One region of the Photobacterium sp. S4TG1 genome, then DNA from elsewhere that is predicted to be linked to it. Evidence: riboswitches for the same ligand, from Rfam matches in the RefSeq annotation. Region 1 holds a riboswitch; each other region holds the start of a gene.
What was found. Region 1 has a riboswitch for lysine ahead of VXS03_RS07880 (Na+/H+ antiporter NhaC family protein). Riboswitches for the same ligand answer to the same signal wherever they lie in the genome.
Positions count from the first base shown of each region.

Region 2: another riboswitch for lysine. It lies ahead of lysC (lysine-sensitive aspartokinase 3); the one in region 1 lies ahead of VXS03_RS07880 (Na+/H+ antiporter NhaC family protein).
Region 3: another riboswitch for lysine. It lies ahead of VXS03_RS01975 (Na+/H+ antiporter NhaC family protein); the one in region 1 lies ahead of VXS03_RS07880 (Na+/H+ antiporter NhaC family protein).

Region 1 is NZ_JAYXUH010000004.1:200,556-204,956, reverse strand. Features, by position in the region: gene VXS03_RS07880 (Na+/H+ antiporter NhaC family protein) at 1-1,032, opposite strand, end outside; lysine riboswitch at 1,116-1,290, opposite strand; gene ccoP (cytochrome-c oxidase, cbb3-type subunit III) at 1,442-3,628, opposite strand; gene ccoO (cytochrome-c oxidase, cbb3-type subunit II) at 3,625-4,233, opposite strand; gene ccoN (cytochrome-c oxidase, cbb3-type subunit I) at 4,226-4,401, opposite strand, start outside.
Region 2 is NZ_JAYXUH010000009.1:5,922-10,322, reverse strand. Features, by position in the region: gene VXS03_RS11820 (PglL family O-oligosaccharyltransferase) at 1-609, shown strand, start outside; gene VXS03_RS11815 (pyridoxal-phosphate-dependent aminotransferase family protein) at 668-1,786, opposite strand; lysine riboswitch at 1,994-2,175, shown strand; gene lysC (lysine-sensitive aspartokinase 3) at 2,289-3,656, shown strand; gene metH (methionine synthase) at 3,736-4,401, opposite strand, start outside.
Region 3 is NZ_JAYXUH010000001.1:408,856-413,256, reverse strand. Features, by position in the region: gene VXS03_RS01990 (YcgL domain-containing protein) at 1-164, shown strand, start outside; gene VXS03_RS01985 (lytic murein transglycosylase) at 180-1,151, shown strand; gene VXS03_RS01980 (H-NS family histone-like protein) at 1,360-1,755, opposite strand; lysine riboswitch at 2,137-2,319, shown strand; gene VXS03_RS01975 (Na+/H+ antiporter NhaC family protein) at 2,428-4,020, shown strand; gene VXS03_RS01970 (thymidine kinase) at 4,194-4,401, shown strand, end outside.

The DNA.
Region 1 (4,401 bases):
TTGAGGTGCAGCTGTTAACCATGTTTTTAATGGCAACTTTAAGCGCAGTGCTAACACAATGGACACTGCAAGACTACATAATGCGGCATATACTAATGATGAACCAACATCAGTATGCTCTATTGAGCCGATTAAGCTAAATGCTTGACCTTTAGCCGCTAATACTTCTGCACCGCTGATGATCATAAATACAACGCTAGAAACAGTCAGAGTAAGAATTGGTAAGACCATATCAATCATGGTGCCATTACCTTCACCTTCAGTAGTGATTTCTAATCCTTTAGGGTGACCTTTTGATTCATCCCAAAGTTGGCCGTCACGTGCGCGTTCTTCGTGCTTACGCATTGGACCAATATCAAGTTGGAACGTGATAACCACAAGCACCATTAATAAGGTAAACACAGCATACAAATTCATTGGAATCATCTGTACGAATAATGAAATCGGACTCGTTTCAGTAATATCGTTGGTCACCAAAATACCGCCAAGGATCGCAATGATATATGCGCCCCACGATGAAATAGGGGTAATAACACATACAGGTGCTGCGGTTGAATCTAACAGGTAAGCTAATTTTGCACGTGAAATTTGAAAACGGTCAGTTACGGGACGACAAATAGGTCCAACAGATAGGCTGTGGAAGAAGTCATCAATAAAGAAGGCAAATACCATCATACCCGTTAAGATATTGGCACTGCGACGATCTTTACAGCGACGAACACCCCATTCAGCAAATGCCTTGGTTGCGCCTGTTGCGGTCATTAAGCTAATCAAACCACCGAGTAATAACATAAATAATAACATGTTAACGTTACTGGTATTGATCGCACCATCAGCCCAAACTAAGCCAAGAATTTGATGTAAAAGATATTGTAGTGCTGCGAGTGGGTTGAAATTATTTAGAAGGATTGATCCTGCAATAATGCCCACGCCTAAAGACAACAATACGCGGCGGGTAGTAATTGCAAGAATAACTGCCAGTAGTGCGGGAACTACCGATAATAACGAATCAGAATATTGAACTAAATTCATGGATCTCTTAAACACCTATAATAAGGTGGAGATCTACCGAAAGGATAGAGAAACAGATTTCTTTAGAAATAATACTTCTTATCCCTTAGGGTAGCGCTCCATAGACAACATAACTATGGCAGTTCTGTACTTATTAAATACAGAACCAGCGATTATTGATGACTCAATAATTACTTCGGCGCTGACTCCTTTCTTCGGCTCTCATTGGGGATCTCCCTCCAACCGAATACTTTTAGGCAGCGCGCCTCTACTCAAAGGATTAGTCTTGACTATACCTAGATATTTCTCACAAGCAATAAAAAATAATGCTAAATTGTGTAATAGGTTTAAAATACAGCAGCTCAGCTAACTGATTATAGTTTCAATCAGTTAGCGCATGCTTATTTCGTTATTGTTGCATATTGTTTCGTTATTCAGGATTGTCGTTCATCGGTTGGGTCATATTGTGAATATTGCCTGCAAATCCTGCTTTGATAAGATCTTGACGAATTTTAGTTACCTCTTTTTCTGTCACAGGGATATTTCTTCCCCCTAATTTTTGACGTACAAATGTAATTAATTGAGCCAAATCAGCATCATTTAAAACTGTGTTAAAACTACTCATTGGCATAAAATCTATTTCTTGTTCTAAGAAGTTTGGCATTAAACCGCGAATAGTAACAGCAATGGTGTCATACGGATCTTTATGCATGATAATGCCATTATTAAGCAGTGCTGGTGCAATACCTTCGCGACCTTTACCATCTGGGCCATGACAAGCACCACAGGTTTGAATATACAGTCCATATAATTGCTGATCTTTAGTTTGTTGATCGGCAGAACCTTCAGCTAAATTAGGATTCTGAATATTTATTTGTGCTGGCGTTAAATCACCAAAGCCAGGTGGTGTAATTTGACCAACCGATTTATCTAATACGTTATATTTGTCGCCTGTAATAAGGTATTCCGCAATAGCACTGACATCTTCACGGGTTAAATAACGGGTACTGTTTTTTACCACTTCCGCCATCCCACCAAATGCGGTGCCTTTTTCGGAATGGCCTGTTTTAAGAAAATCAGTCAGTGAATTTACATCCCAGCGATCTTGATAAAGTTCGGTTGCGGTAATATCAGGTGCCATCCAGCCATCAATTAAATTACCTTGAAAGAGCTTATCGGCAATTAACGCTTGAGCAATATTCCGTGGTGTGTGGCACTCAGAACAGTGGCCCAAGCTCATGGTTAAATATTTACCTCGACGCCAAGTTTCAGTGCTGTTGGCTGGATATTGTAATGGGTCAGTATCAAGAAATGCGATATTCCAACCTAATAACCCTAAGCGAATATTACTTGGAAACATCATTTGGTTATCTAAATTACGAGTATTTACGTAATTGAGTGATTGCATGTATACCCATAATGCTTCGGTATCAGCATCTGTAATATATTGATAAGAAGAGTAGGGCATGGCAGGGTAAAGATAGCCGTGTTTGCCTTTACCTTTATGCAGGGCATCATAAAATTCACCATAAGTATAATCGCCAATACCAAATTCAGGGTGCGATGAAATATTAGTGGAATACAATGTACCAAATGGAGTAACAAAACCTAGCCCGCCACCAAATAATTCGCCACCTTCACCCGTATGACAAGCAACGCAGTCTCCAGCGTAAGCGAGATATTGTCCTTGAGTAATTTGTTCTTTGTTTAATTGGGCAATTTCGGTTTTACGAACAGTATTTTGATGACGTAGATAGGCGCCTAATGCTTGAATTTCAGCATCAGAGAGTTGCTGGGAAAAGGCTGGCATAACATTATTAAGACCATTGTTTATAGTATGCGTAATGCCCTCAATACTGCCATTATGTAACCAGATATTATCGGTTAAATTGGGGGCACCAAGTAATTGATTGCCTTTTGCATCACTACCGTGACAACTGGTACAGTTTTTATTAAAGACAGTTTTACCTTGTTGTAATGCAAAACTTGATGCTGAAAGAATACGATCAGCTTGTAACGAGGCAATATAAGTGGCGACATGATTAATATCTTCAGCAGATAGAATAGTTTTCCAACCCGCCATAACACCATTACGGCCTTGAGTAATGGAGTGATAAATATCTTTATCTGTACCACCATACAGCCATACATCATCAGTTAAGTTAGGAAAGTGGGTTTGACCTTCTGCTTCACTTAAATGACAAGCGGCACAATGGGTTTGAAACAGGGCGTTACCCGCTGTCACGATGGTATCGTCTTGACTTAATTGGAGGTATGAACCGTCGCTGAGTTTTGCCTGTGCGATTTGTGCTTCTAAATTTGTTGCATGCGGTTGAGAAGCTTCATTGGTTGATTTCCATGCCATCAGTCCTTGCCAGTTACCAAGTCCAGGATAAAGCACTAAAAATATAGCGGCGAATAGAAATGCAATACCATAAGAAAATAATAATAATTTGGGAACAGCCGCATCATTTTCTTGAATGTTATCAAAACTATCAACTGTTTTATCTTTATCTGCAGTATGATTTTTTCGCCAATAATACACCACGACGATGAGCATCAAAATTAAAAACAGTAAGGTCAATAATGTAACCCAATTGCTCCAGAAAGTGTTCATTGCTGTACTCCCTGATCTAGGCCCAGACTTTGTAAATAAGCAATTAGCGCTTCAGCTTTAGTATGGCCTTTAACGGCAAGGCGAGCTTGTTGTATTTCTTTATCGTTATAAGGTACACCGAGTATGCGTAATGCTTTGAGTTTTGATTCTACATCTTCACCATCTAGCACCTGCTCAAATAACCATGGGTAGGCGGGCATGATTGAGGTGGGTACAACATCGCGTGGATTATTGAGGTGTATAGCATGCCATTGATCAGAGTATTTGCGTCCAAGATTGGTGAGATCAGGGCCGGTACGTTTAGATCCCCATAAATTAGGAAATTCATAAATGTCATCGCTTTCTCGGCTATAGCGGCCATAGCGTTTTACTTCTGCATCTAAAGGGCGCACCATCATGGTATGACAGGTGTGGCAGCCCTCACTGATATAGATATCGCGACCTTCAACTTCTAATGCAGTCAGTGGTTTTGCACTGGATTCAGCAATCAGTTTGTCTTGATAAAAAAAGGCTGGTAGCACCCATACAAGAAAAGAAATACTGGCAACTATGACGGTGGAAATAATTAAGATAAACACCGATTGTGTGAAATCTTTATTAAGCATGATCATCGTTCTCCTCAGTTGAGGATGTCGTTATTAATGGCTGCTTTAGGGTGCGATAAAGATTATATATCATTAGCACTAACCCAAAGACAAAACTGACACCACCAATGAAACGTGCCAGCATCCAAGGTGAAGAAAAGTTCATTGCATCTACAAAACTATAAGTTA
Region 2 (4,401 bases), on a different contig from region 1:
ATGATTAGTATCAAAAAAGCCCCTAATGGTACTCAGCTAGCGTTGGTTGGATTATTTTTTCCAATCGTATTGCACACGCAATTAGAATATCCGTTTTATCACTCACTCGCCCATTGGATCATTTTTATTATTTTGATCTTCTGGGTGGATAATCTCACCGCTAAATACCACCGCTATCAAACTCAATATATACTCGCACTTAAAGTCAGTGCCATCACGATACCGATAATGGTGACTGGTTTTATGGTAACCACCTTATATTCAGGATGGTTACTAACTAAGTTTGAGACAACGCAACCAGTTGATATCAAATATTTAGTCAAAGTAAATAATCCTTGGGCATGGCAGGATCGGTTTGAATGGGATTTACACCTCACTCAATTACAAGTCGGAATCGCCACCAATAAACCTCAATTAGTAACTGATTATATTATTTGGGCTAAGCAAAAAGCCCATACTTGGCCACGACCAGCGTTATATCAAAATCTTATTTTGGCTTATAATCATCAACATAAGACAGCTCAAGCCGCACAAGTTACAGCAGAAGCACAACAGTTATTTCCTGGAATAACACTCTCAAAAGCAGCAACAACTTCTGCCGCAAAATAATAAAGTGTTAACTACCATCAATGGCGATCACTATCACCATTGATGGCTAACATCATTCTTATTTTAATGTGCTTTCAAGCGCTTTAAGACACAAAGCGACATTTTCACTGCGCGCAGCATAGCCCATTAATCCAATTCGCCAGGCTTTACCGGCAAGAGTACCTAACCCTGCACCAATTTCCAAATTGTAACGCTCTAATAACGTCGATCTTACTGCCGCATCATCAACACCTTCAGGAATATAAACCGCATTAAGTTGAGGTAACCGATACGCCTCTGCAACTACAAATTCAATTCCTAATGCTTCAAGTCCAACCTTTAACTCAAGATGTGCCCGTTGATGCCGTTGCCAAGCTTGCTCTAACCCTTCGTTATGTAATAACACTAAAGCTTCATGTAGAGCATATAAACTATTAACAGGCGCAGTATGATGATAACTACGTTTACCTTCACCACTCCAATAACCCAGCACTAAACTTTGATCTAAAAACCAACTTTGCACTGCTGTTTCACGCTGCTGAATTTTATTTATAGCTTGCTCGGAAAACGTCAGCGGCGATAATCCGGGAACACAAGATAAACACTTCTGACTACCGGAATAAACCGCATCAAGTTGCCACTCATCCACCAGCAACGGTACGCCGCCTAAAGATGTTACGGCATCAACAATGGTTAAACAGCCATACTTTCGTGCAATTTCAGCCAAGGTTTTTGCATCAGATAATGCGCCAGTTGACGTTTCTGCATGTACAAAAGCAACAATTTTAATATCAGGATCGGTCTGTAATGCTTGTTCAACCAAAGCTGGAGATACTGGCTCGCCCCATGCATTATCAACCATAATGGCAATACCACCACAGCGTTCAACGTTCTCTCGCATGCGATCGCCAAATACACCATTACGGCAAACTAATACCTTATCTCCTGTCTCAACTAAATTAACAAAACAGGCTTCCATACCCGCACTACCTGGCGCTGACACCGCAATCGTAAACGTATTTTTCGTTTGAAATGCATATTGTAGTAGCTGCTTGAGCTCATCCATCATTTTAATAAATAGCGGATCAAGGTGACCAATTGTCGGTCGGCTTAATGCTTGTAATACTTGTGGATAGATATCAGAGGGCCCCGGCCCCATAAGTGTTCTTTGAGGCGGTATAAAACTGGTGATAGGCATAGATTCAACTCCATTAAATCATGATTATTATCAATAGGGTGATGGAAAGATTAATCGTTATTACAGAGTATTAGAGCAATGCCAAAGCTGCAAGTAACGACCTGAGATCCTGTTAGTTATACCTACTTTTTGTTAACTATCGAGAAATTATCATTTAACAATTGACAACTAAGGGCGATTTCCTATTCAATAACAACAGTGATTATTCACGACAGAAGAGGTGCGTTACCTAGGTAGCCAAATTGAAGGGCCCAACCCTAAATCAATTTTGTGAGGGAGAGTAACGCCGAGATATCACCTGTTTGGGGCAGATGATATCGGCTATGAGAGTTGAATCTCTCAGGCTGTCATCTAAGTCAGGTTGACTATGATGGGGAGCTTCTGGGTAGCCGCACCAGCGTTACTGCCTATTACCTCCTCGACAATGGACGTCGGGAATTCTTCCGAAGCAAAAAGTCTACTTTGCAGTATTTACGATATAAGGGAGAACACCGTAATGAGCATGCTTTCGACCGCAACAACCAACCCAGTAATTGTGGCCAAATTTGGTGGCACCAGTGTCGCTAACTATGCCGCAATGTGTCGCAGTGCCAATATAGTTATTGCTAATCCACACACCAAAATAGTGTTAATAAGTGCTTGCTCAGGCGTGACCAATTTACTGGTAGCCCTAGCCAAGGGTATTAGTGATATCACTTTACGCCAACAACATTTACAGCAATTAACCACAACTCACCAACAGATACTGGATCAACTTCAGCATCCACACGCAGTGAGTGGTGCTATTTACACACTATTAGATGATATAGCTTCTGCCTCTGCGCAGGCAGCAATAGCATCGTCATCACAACTTACTGACAAATTAGTCAGTCATGGCGAGCTATTATCAACCCATCTTTTTAATCAAATTTTAGTCGAAATGAATGCTGCTGCGATTCGATTTGATATTCGTGATGTCATGCGTACTGATACCCAATTTGGTAAAGCATTGCCGCAACCCGAACTTATTCGTCAATTAGCTCAACAACATTTAGTGCCACTTATCGATACTCAGATTGTGGTTTCACAAGGCTTTATTGGCAGTGATGAGCTTGGCAATACCACCACACTGGGGCGAGGCGGCAGTGATTATAGTGCCGCATTAATTGCAGAAGCCGTTGATGCGACCACACTAGAGATCTGGACCGATGTTCCGGGAATGTACACTACCGATCCTCGTATTACAGCTGCAGCCAAACCGATCAAAGAAATCAGCTTTAGTGAAGCCTCTGAAATGGCCAATTTTGGTGCGAAGATCCTCCATCCATCAACACTGGTTCCAGCCATTCGCCACCAGATTCCGGTATTTATTGGGTCATCAACAGCGCCGCAACAAGGTGGAACATGGATCAGAAAAACCGTGAATCAAGCGCCACTCTTTAGAGCATTAGCACTGCGTGGAAATCAGACGATGGTGACACTCACCAGTCTTAACATGTTTCAAGCTTATGGTTTTTTGGCCGAAGTGTTTCGTATTTTGGCAGAACATAAAATCTCGGTCGATTTAATAACCACCTCAGAAGTCAGTGTTTCGTTAACGCTTGATCAAACTGATACAGGTGGCGGTGCCCCAACATTACCCTTAGCTGCCGTTGAACAACTGAATCAATTGTGTCGCGTTGATATTGAACAGGGGCTGTCGTTAGTGGCATTAATTGGTAATCATATGAGTGACAGCAAAGGCTCCGCCAAGCATATCTTTGGTGCTCTTGATGCGTATAATTTACGCCTTATTTGTTATGGTGCTAGTCCACATAATTTGTGCTTTTTAGTCAATGAAGCCGATGCTAAATCAGTCATAACAACCTTGCATCAACAACTTTTAGAATAATCACTATCAGAACAAATAAGAAAAAAGATAAAAAAAGGCGCAATATTTGCGCCTTTTTTATTTTAACCTAATGATTATTTTACAAATTAGGCCCAAGCCACTTTTCAGCTTCGATCAAATCCCAACCTTTGCGATCAGCATAACTCGCTAACTGATCATGCTGGATCTGTGCGACAGCAAAGTAGCGCGCATCAGGGTGTGAGAAATACCAACCAGATACTGCAGCCCCCGGCCACATGGCATAACTTTCGGTCAACACCATGCCAGTATTGGCTTCTGCATCCAATAACTGCCAAATCGCCCCTTTTTCGGTATGTTCAGGACAAGCGGCATACCCTGGAGCTGGACGAATACCTTGGTACTTTTCACGAATCAAATCGTCATTATTAAGATCTTCATCAGCGGCATAACCCCAGATTTGTTTACGTACCATTTGATGCATACACTCAGCAAACGCTTCTGCTAATCGATCTGCCACCGCTTGAATCATGATCGCGTTATAATCGTCACCTTGTGCTTTAAACTGATCAGCAATATCGTATTCACCAATCCCACCCGTCACTGCAAAAGCACCAATCCAATCGGCTTTGCCGCTTTCTTTAGGGGCAATATAGTCAGATAAACAATAATTTGGCCCTTTGGGCTTCTTAGTTTGTTGGCGTAAACCATGCAATATCGTTAGTACTTCAGTACGAGTATCATCGGTATACACTTCAATATCATCACCAATATTATTAGCAGGAAA
Region 3 (4,401 bases), on a different contig from region 1:
AGCCTCAATTTGTTATGGTAATCAAGTTAGAAGGTAGAACATTGGCATTGGCTGATGTTGAAAAAGTGAAAGAAGCATTGGGTAGTGTGGGCTTTTATTTGCAAGTACCGCCACCTGTGACTAATTTATTAGAACAATATAAGGCTGATAAAGCCGCTAAATAATAAAATAAGGCCATTATGTATAAGCGTTTGATATCGATTTTTGTTGCCATCGGGGTTGGAATGTCCTCTTCTGCATTTGCAAGCGAAGAAGGATTTGATGCCTATGTAAATAAATTAAAAGTAGAAGCGCGTGAGAAGGGTATTTCTGAACCGATAATCGGTGCTGCATTTAACGGTATTAAATATACAGCGCACGCTGTTAAAGCTGATAATAATCAACCTGAAAAGAAACTGTCATTAGAGCAATATATTACTCGTGCAGTACCTGATTGGAAAGTAAAGCAAGCTAATCGACTTTATCAACAAAATAAACCCGCGTTAGAACGTATTGGTAAACAATATGGAGTCCAACCGCGGTTTATTGTCGCCTTATGGGGTGTAGAGAGTAATTTTGGTAAGATTCAAGGCAATTATAATGTTGTTGAAGCATTAGCAACATTGGCTTATGACGGCCGTCGTGAGGCGTTATTTCGCAAACAAGTTATGGCAGCATTAGAAATATTACAAGATGGCCATATTACGATTGATGATATGAAGGGGTCTTGGGCCGGTGCTATGGGTCAATGCCAATTTATGCCAACTTCTTATCTTACTTATGCTGTTGATGGTGACGGTGACGGTAAAGCGGATATTTGGAATACCAAAGCGGATGTTTTTGCTTCTGCCGCGAATTATTTAAAACTTTCTGGCTGGAACAGTGAATATACGTGGGGACGCCCAGTTAAGTTGTCACAAGTATTAGCTGATAGTTATGAAGGCACAGAAACAGAAAAAGGAAAGACATTGTCAGAGTGGCAACAATTAGGTGTAATGAGTAACAGCCATGGTGCATTACCCGCTGCTGATATTCAAGCATGGCTAATTCAGCCCGATGGCGGTGAGGGTAAATCCTATCTTATATATGAAAACTATCGAACATTACTTAAGTGGAATCGTTCGCATTATTTTGCTTTAGCAGTAAGTGCATTAGCAGACCGTATTCTATAACACGTTATTATTAGATCTGTATACAAGTTTAATGAATGATAAAAAAGCTAGGCATTAATGTCTGGCTTTTTTTATTTGGCATTATTACGAATATAAATATTATTTTATTCTTGATGGGGATATTTATGAGCGAAATAGTAATCGTAATATTGATAATAGATATAAAAAAAGCCTAAACAAGTTAGGCTTTTTTATTTAAATATTTAGATTAGATTTCAAACTCTTCAAGAGCTTGTCCATCATCTAATGCTTTCTTTAGCGCGCTAGGTGTACGGCCTTGGCCTGTCCATGTTTTTTCATCGCCATTTTCATCGATGAATTTATATTTAGCAGGACGAGTAGCACGCTTAGCTTTTGGTGCTTTTGCTAAGCTTGCTAGCAATTCTTCTGGGTCAATACCGTCAGCTAATAGCATTTCACGATATTGAGCTAGTTTTTCATTACGCTCATTTTCTTTTGCTTGTTCTTCAGCTTCAGCTTCTGAACGTTCAGTAACAACTGTTGTTAGTTTATCCAACGCTTCTTCAAGTTGCTCTAGTGTATATTCACGCGAAAGTGCGCGTAGGCTTCGAAGGTTTAAAAGCGCTTTCATTGCATCAGACATTTTATATTTCCTGTTATTTTTAATTAACTGTAAATAATAATAGCAGCATTAAAACATTTTTTGCAATAGTAATACTTTTATACATTACGTGTAAAACATTTTAATCATTTCTTTATTTAAAAAATAGTTATATTCGGTATATGAGGCTATTTATAAAATGATTCTTCATTAATAGTATAAATACGAGCCAAATAGTTTTGGTTATTGTTACTGCTCTTTATATGTTAAATGATAATAAAATTTAAAATGTTATACCACTTCGTTATTGCTGAACGTTTATGGTTGTTACCAATTCATTTGTGATATCTATTGTTAATGATTTTGACTTATGGTGTTGCAAACTTGAATCGTTTACGTAGAATGTTTTATTACATCTTTAATGATAAGGGTAGAGGTGCATTGTTTATTAGTAACTAATATGAGGGTGATACCGACGACTATTAGTGAAAGGAGTCAATGCCGAAGTAAGATGCATATTATCAAATATTCTTACTGGGGTTACATTGAATAAGTGTAATACTGCCATAGTAGATAAAGATATAACTATGGAGCGCTACTGTAGAGGCTGGGAAGGCTAACCTTCTTTCTATATACTCAATTGAATATGCCATCATGGTTATATCTAACAGTAGATCTTCTAACCAGAATTGGTTGTCGTAGAGATTATAAACTTTGATAGATTATTCCCACTCATTAACATCCATTATTCCGCCACTAGTCGCACTTGGCTTGGCGATTTTAACACGTAGAGTTTTATTGTCTTTAGGTACAGGTGTTGTGCTTGGAGCATTATTTCTTAATGATTTTTCTTTCACTAATACAGCGTCCTATCTTGCTACATCAATCAAAGGGTTATTCATTGCAGATGATGGCATTAATACTTGGAACATGAGTATTGTGCTGTTTTTAATCTTGCTCGGGATGACCACTGCCTTATTAACACTGTCTGGTGGCACCCGTGCTTTTGCTGAATGGGCACAGACAAAAATAAAGACCAAGCGTGGGGCAAAACTTTTGGCCGCTTTTTTAGGGGTATTCATTTTTGTCGACGACTATTTTAATAGCCTTGCGGTTGGTTCTATTGCTCGACCAGTGACTGATCGTTTTCATGTGTCACGCTCAAAATTAGCTTATATCCTTGATTCAACGGCAGCACCAATGTGTGTATTAATGCCAGCATCGAGTTGGGGGGCTTATATTATTACGCTTATTGGTGGCATATTAGTGACCCATGGTGTTACTGAATATACGCCATTAAGTGCCTTTATGACGTTAGCACCAATGAATTTTTATGCTATTTTTGCCTTAGCAATGGTTTTTGTTGTGTCATGGTTTCAGTGGGACATTGGCCCGATGAGAAAACATGAGATTGCTGCAAATCACGGCTGTGGTACGGATGAGGGGGGGGATGTTGATGATCAGGCGAAAGATTTAACAGAAGAGCTTGATATAAAAGAGAGCTTACAAGGCCGTGTTGGTGATTTAGTGTGGCCAATTATTATTCTTATTATCGCCACGTTCTTCTTTATGGTGTTTACGGGCTATCAAGTTCTTATCTCTGAAGGTAAACCGTTTTCATTATTAGGCGCTTTTGAAAATACCAATGTTGGTCAAGCACTATGTCTGGGTGGTGGCTTTGGTTTAATTGCTGCTATTATTCCTGTATTTCGTCAGCGTATTGCCGCCAAAGAGATCAGTAATACACTTTGGGTTGGCGCAAAATCAATGTTTGGTGCGATTTTAATTTTATTATTTGCATGGAGTATTGGTGGCGTTATTGGCGATATGAAAACAGGTCAATATTTATCAACGCTTGTTCAAGGCAATATTAATCCTGCATTATTACCAATGATCTTGTTTTTGTTATCAGGCATTATGGCATTCTCAACCGGTACTTCATGGGGAACGTTTGGAATTATGTTACCTATTGCCGGTGATCTTGCTGGTGCGACCGAAATTAGCCTAATGTTACCTATGCTTGCAAGTGTGCTTGCTGGATCTGTATTTGGTGATCACTGTTCTCCAATATCAGATACGACGATATTGTCTTCGACAGGTGCACGCTGTCATCATATTGATCATGTGGCAACTCAATTACCTTATGCATTATCTGTTGCTGTTATTGCTGCAATTGGATTTTTAACTTTAGGGATTACAGATTCATTGGCGTTAGCATTTTTAGTGGCAACGGTAGCCTTTATATTAATGTGTTTCGTTTTATCATGGTTGTCGAGTCGCCCCATAAAAGCAACAGGGTTACGTTAATATCCCATGTTATTAAAATAACCCAATGGATGTAAATTGAACCAGTTAATGAAGATTAGCTGGTTTTTTTATAGTAACAATAACAGTTGTTGACCTAGGTGCTTTTCATTGACGGCAATTTTATGTAGCATCTGCGCGTTTTTTAAATGTAATTCGTATGACTAGGAAAGCTAATGGCCCAAATGTATTTCTATTACTCAGCAATGAATGCTGGGAAATCGACCACATTATTACAATCATCATTTAACTACCGTGAGCGCGGCATGACGCCAATTATTTTTACGGCGGCGATTGATGATCGTTTTGGTAAAGGTAAAGTTAGCTCTCGCATTGGGTTACAAGAAGATGCTGAATTATTTAATTCGACAGATGATTTGTATC